One region of the Cytobacillus sp. FSL M8-0252 genome, then DNA from elsewhere that is predicted to be linked to it. Evidence: predicted binding sites of a transcription regulator. Region 1 holds the regulator's gene; the other holds the start of a gene.

Region 1 (3,204 bases):
AAGAACCTTGCAATTTTGCAAAAAAAAAATGCGAACCTCTCCATTCTATACAACTTCTATTTGTTTTATGCACTTCATAAGGATGTACTATTTGAAACTAATAGTGTTTAACAGGTAAAATAAATATTAGTGTAACTTCTTTATGAATAGGAGACTAGCCATTGAAAAAAGAGTATTGGTTTATCATTATGATTTATATAGCCATGCAATTATCAGCCATCGTTGGCGTTCCTGCCATTCTTTTTCTAGGTAATATGTTAGGATACAGCTTTGATGAGGTTGCAAAAATTGCACCGCCACTCTGGATTGTCATTAGTTTTACAATTACCCTTCTCTTAACTTTGTGGTTTTTACGGAAAGAAAGCAAAGAGATGCCAATGAGGAATCAAGCACCATTATCTACTTCTATCGGGTGGGCGATTGCAGGTATTCCGCTAGCATTTATTGCTCAAACCGTTGCAGCGAATATTGAATCAATGCTCGGCATTGAGATGGGGTCAGACAATACACAGCAAATTATGTCTTTAATTGAAACGTCTGCTATTGTGATTCTCGTCGTTTCTATTATTGGTCCGATATTAGAAGAGATCATTTTCAGGAAAATCATTTTTGGTTCCTTGCATAAACGATTGAACTTCTTTTTATCAGCACTAATTAGTTCATTAATTTTCTCTCTCGCGCATGGGGAAATTGAGCACTTACTTCTTTATGCAGCGATGGGCTTTACGTTCGCGTTTTTATATGTAAAAACCAATCGTATTCTCGTACCGATCATTGCTCATGTAGCAATGAATACCTTTGTCGTTGTGATTCAATTGAATATGGATAAGCTAGAAAAATATATGACAGAATTAGAAACGGTACAAATGATTTTTAGCAGATTAGGATGATGTTAGATGAGAACACCTTTGTTCACAGGGATTATCTCCCTTCTTTTTGGATTTGTATTTATTTATTTTGCAATTATTAACCTTCAAAACGGTGGAGGTTGGGGATTTTTAACGATCTTCATTTTGATTTTTGCCACTTTTGATATTGGTGGCGGGATTAAATTAATCGCTATGCATTATCGTATGAAAAAGAAAGAGGATAAAAAATAGAGCTGACTCCATGCGGGTCAGCTCCTTTTTTATGATGGATAGTGTTTTAAGAAGTATACTAATGATTGCAATTCGACCGCCAAATCAATATGATGGATGCGAATATGGGAAGGAACCGTTAACCGCGCTGGCGTAAAGTTCAAGATTCCCTTTACATGACTTTTAACGATTCGATCCGTAATTGGTTGTGCCGCATGAGACGGTACAGTCAAAATGACAACTTGAATATGGTGCTCATCAATCAACTTTTCTAGGTCATCTAAATGACGGACAGGTACCTCTCCTACAGACGTGCCAACCCTACTTTCTGAAACATCAAATGCCACTTCAATCTTTGTATTATTATTTTTTAAAAAATTATAATTTAAAAACGCTGTACCTAGATTCCCTACACCAATTAACGCTACCTTTGTCACTTCATCTTGATCGAGTGTCTTACGGAAAAATCCTAATAAGTAATTTACGTTATATCCGTAACCTTTTTTCCCTAAAGCACCGAAATAGGAGAAATCTCGTCGAATTGTTGCAGAATCTACTTTCACCGCTTCACTTAATTCTGCTGAAGAAACTCGCTGCTTTCCTGATGCGTGTAAATTTTTCAAAAAACGATAATACAAAGGCAATCGCTTAGCCGTTGCTTGAGGGATTTTCGTTGATTCATTGGACATAGGCTCCACTCCATTCCATTTACTTAAGCCCTTCTAAAATCACCGTTTTTACCACCGGTTTTCTCTACTAAATATGTTGGTCCTATTACCATGCCTTTATCTACTGCTTTGCACATATCATATACCGTTAAAGCGGTAGCTGTAGCAGCTGTCAACGCTTCCATTTCTACTCCGGTATGCCCATTTGTTTTCACTGTACAATCAATATGTAATACATACTGATCCTCTACCTCTTCCCAATTGAAAGATATATCAATTCCGGTTAAGGCGAGTGGATGACACATCGGGATGATATCAGATGTCTTTTTCGCAGCCATAATACCTGCCACTTGAGCAACAGCCAGCACATCTCCCTTTTTCATCGTGCCATCAGTAATCTTCTGATAGATTTCTTGATTTAGCTCAATACTACTATGAGCAATTGCTGTACGGGCAGTTTGTGGTTTTTCACTCACATCCACCATCTTCGCTCTGCCTTCTTCATTAAAATGTGTAAATTCAGCCATTCATAACACCTCACATGAAAATGATACACTATTTTGATTCATCTGTGTAATGTAGTTTTTTATATATTCTATCCAAATAGTGACTTTATTGCCGAACCTCACCTGATTAAGGTACACTATCACTATAACAGAGGTGAAATATAATGATATTATTACAGGTTAATCAGCTTTCGAAAAGTTTTGTGGCTGATCCTATATTAATGAATATAAAGCTTGAAGTACAAACGAGAGACCGCATTGCATTAGTTGGACGTAATGGTGCGGGAAAATCAACTCTTTTAAAAATTATTGCTGGACATATGTCCTATGATTCCGGTGAAATTATTCAATCGAAAGAAACCAAAATCGGTTATCTTGCACAAAATACAGGACTAGAATCTGAACTATCTATTTGGGACGAAATGCTTACCGTGTTTGATTATTTGCGCAAACAAGAGAAGGAACTGCGCTTACTAGAAACACAGATGGGCGATGCAACACTCATCGAAAACAGTGAAGCTTACGATAAAATTTTAAAAACCTATGATCAAATGCAAGTCAACTTTAAAGAACAAGGTGGCTATCAATACGAGGCAGACATTCGTTCTGTACTACATGGCCTTAATTTTCAATCGTTTAGCTATGATACAAAAATTTCTGCATTAAGCGGGGGGCAAAGGACGCGACTTGCACTTGCGAAATTATTGTTAACCAAACCTGATTTACTGATTTTAGATGAGCCGACCAACCATTTAGATATTGAAACATTGTCATGGCTAGAGCAGTATCTTAGTGGTTATGATGGTGCTATTTTAATTGTCTCACATGACCGCTATTTCTTAGATAAAGTCGTCAACCAGGTATATGAACTATCACGTAACCATATTAAAAAATACGTTGGTAACTACAGCAAATATCTTGACCAAAAAGCAGCGAATTATGAACGTGACT
Region 2 (3,204 bases), 2.1 Mb from region 1:
CGCTACCCTCTGAAGGCTTCTTCATGGAAAATTACCTCCACAACTCTTTTTTAAATATATTTGGATAATTTATTTCCGCCCCATATCCATTCTAGGATAGTAACAATATTATTTCGTATATTAAAATTCCGAATAATGTTAATTTCCAGAGGACGAAATGTTTCCTAAGCCATTTTACCACGTTAAAGGCGCATATACAAAGGGAAAAAAGAGAAAATCACGAAAATACAGCTAATATTTTTAGAAAAAATACTTATATTAAAAAAGTGAATTAATTTAATTCCTATATCACGCCTATTAGTGTAATAAATTGGAAAGATGAACTAACGTCTACAAGTTGATAATCATTCAACTTCTAAACCGTTTGCCTATTTAAGTATATATCAAAAGCCTTATTATTGGTAGAATTGTGCACTAAATATTCAAACTGAATAAAATACTACGAGAGAGGATGTGAACTTATGGATTTAGCTAGAGCGAGGGAACTACTAAAAAGTCAAAACGAATATGAAGTAACTTTCGATGGCGTAAATATCGTCATTGTCGATCTCTATGAATTAACTAAAATGGCAAGGGTGTGCGAAAGAAACAACATAGATAAGAATCAAGTTGTTCCACTCGCACAATTAATAGAAGAAAATACAATACGTTAACGGTCCGTTTTTTTCGTTAAAATACGGACGATTTTCTCCGAATCTTTATCATATTCAATAAACACATAGAGCCCATATTCTATCTCCTGTTGACGCATCCAAAGTTTAAACTTTTCTATTTCTGTCTCATCCTTTACTTCTTTTCCAAGATGCTGATAATCAACAATATCTGCTGATGGGTATTTTTCCTTTGCGATCATCATCGCTTCTTTACCCCATTTCGCATAAGAAGGTGCATCATAAACGGCAAAGCTTGTTTGAGGGCTTGAAATAAATATATAGCTAAACAACACTATGACAATTGAGAGAAACACTCTTTTCTCCATTTTCTCCTCACCTCTTCACTTTTATTTTTTGATGGAAATATTTATAGTTTTACTATCTTTTCAATGTTTATTCTTTATGAAAGTTTTTTTGGAAAATGGGTTATATAATGAAAGAAAAATTCAAAGCAAAACTTGCTAGTGCAAAAGTAAATATCAATAGATAAAGAAAAGCGGGCAAGTTAATGGTTAAAACTTGCCCGCTTTTCTTTATCTATTGTTCCATTAACCCTTATATCGTAAATGTCAACATAGCCTTTAAAAAATATAAGAAAATGTTCATTATTATTTCATTTGATTAGTTTTAGTTATGATTATTTTAATAAAAGTAATCGTACAACATCTAAAACAAAAAGTGGAAGACATAAAGGCCTATTTTGTTCTCTCAAGTAAATCATCTATTTCAATTATTTCTATTAAATGATGAATATCATCAGTCGGGTTATATACACCGTCTAAAAATTGATCAATATCAAATTTCTTTAACAAGATAACCCTCCTCTTTTTTCATCCGTTTCAAAACCATTCGAAGACTTCACACTTTTTTTGTGGGTACTGTTAGTCAAATACGCAATATCATTTATATTAATATAATAAATACAGAAGCAACCTTTAAAATTTATTGAACGATACAATATTCATTTTTCAGTTTTTTCTTAAAATAGAGTATTTAAATAATATTATTTTTTCTTTTTACTTTCAGTTTCATGAACATTTTGTGACCAAATTCATCATTTGTTCATGAACATTTTGTGACACCTATCACATTCAATTGTTTTTAACCATTTATGATACTAACATAGGGTTACAGGCGTGATATTCACGTTCAAATAAAACAATAGATTTTTAGAAAGATAGAAAGGGGTACATCAATGAAATTGAAAAGGGCTCTTTTATTGGCTATAGTTGCCATTGCCGCTGTACTTGCTGGGTGTGAACCACTTACTGTTCTAAATCCTAAAGGTCCACAGGCCGAAGTCCAGGCTAACGATATTATGATGTCCATATGGTTAATGTCTGGCATTGTTATTGTAGTTTTTGCAATGCTTGCATATATGCTCATTAAATTTCGTTCATCTAAACAAGGAAAAGATTATGAACCACCTCACATCGAGGGAAATAAATGGGTGGAGGCAGTTTGTGTCGGAATACCTGTACTAATTGTTGCTTATCTATCATTTGTTTCTGTCCAAAGTAACTATAAAGTTGAAGCAACACCACCAGGGTATGAAGATAAGGAGCCATTAGTTGTATATGCATCATCATCTAACTGGAAATGGCACTTCAGCTATCCTGAAGAAGATATTGAAACAGTAAATTACTTATATATACCTACAGATCGAGCACTTGAATTTAAACTTTACTCATTCGGTCCAATTACCAGCTTCTGGATTCCACAACTTGGCGGACAGAAATATGCAATGGCCGATATGGTAACAACATTACATTTAGCTGCTGATCATCCTGGTGAATTCATGGGTAGAAATGCAAACTTCAGCGGAAAAGGTTTTGCTGAAAATACGTTTGATGTAACAGCAATGTCTCCAGTTGAATTTGAGGAATGGGTAGATGAAGTTCATCAAACAGCTGATCCAATTACTGAAGATAAATTTGAAGAGTTACTAGAGCCAGGTCACTTAGGTAAGATGACATTTACTGGCACTCATTTAGACTTTAGCCCAGCACCTGAAGGGCATGAACATCATCAATCAAATGATGAAGATTCAGAAGAAAATCATGAAAATCATGATGAGCACGAAGGTCACACTGACCACAGTAGCCATTAATTAGATGAAGTGTCTATTGACATCTTCTGAAAGGAGTATACAGGATGGAGTTCTTTGAACGTTTTGCCATACCACATCCAAGTCCAGCTATTTATGCTTCAATGGTAGCAATTGCAATTGTTTCTATTGCCATTGTAGTTGGGATAACATATTTTAAAAAATGGGGTTATTTATGGCGTGAATGGTTAACAACTGTTGACCATAAACGATTAGGTATTATGTATATTATTGCAGCGATCCTCATGCTATTCCGAGGAGGCGCTGACGCAATTATGATGCGTGCGCAATTATCAGCACCTGAGAACAAATTGCTTGATGCACAGCATTATAACGAGATATTCACTACACATGGTGTTGTTATGATTCTCTTCATGGCTATGCCATTTATTATCGGGTTTATGAACTTTGTTGTTCCACTGCAAATTGGGGCTCGCGATGTTG

The links. Region 1 encodes Rex, which represses fermentation and respiration genes when NADH is low (regulators of the CRP and FNR family bind a similar motif). Its sites were predicted from a motif close to TTGTGAAATATTTCACAA; they were not measured.
Region 2: the regulator Rex is predicted to act here: its motif matches at 1,727-1,744, upstream of qoxA (cytochrome aa3 quinol oxidase subunit II).

What each region holds. Positions count from the first base shown of each region.
Region 1 covers NZ_JBBOWZ010000001.1:538,777-541,980, reverse strand. Annotated here, with positions in the region: gene MKX83_RS02875 (CPBP family intramembrane glutamic endopeptidase) at 162-890, shown strand; gene MKX83_RS02870 (DUF4305 domain-containing protein) at 897-1,100, shown strand; gene MKX83_RS02865 (redox-sensing transcriptional repressor Rex) at 1,130-1,768, opposite strand; gene moaC (cyclic pyranopterin monophosphate synthase MoaC) at 1,792-2,274, opposite strand; gene MKX83_RS02855 (ABC-F family ATP-binding cassette domain-containing protein) at 2,418-3,204, shown strand, end outside.
Region 2 covers NZ_JBBOWZ010000001.1:2,592,767-2,595,970, forward strand. Annotated here, with positions in the region: gene MKX83_RS13130 (2-oxoglutarate dehydrogenase E1 component) at 1-25, opposite strand, end outside; gene MKX83_RS13135 (small, acid-soluble spore protein, H family) at 462-653, shown strand; gene MKX83_RS13140 (DUF3889 domain-containing protein) at 650-979, opposite strand; gene qoxA (cytochrome aa3 quinol oxidase subunit II) at 1,849-2,763, shown strand; gene qoxB (cytochrome aa3 quinol oxidase subunit I) at 2,808-3,204, shown strand, end outside.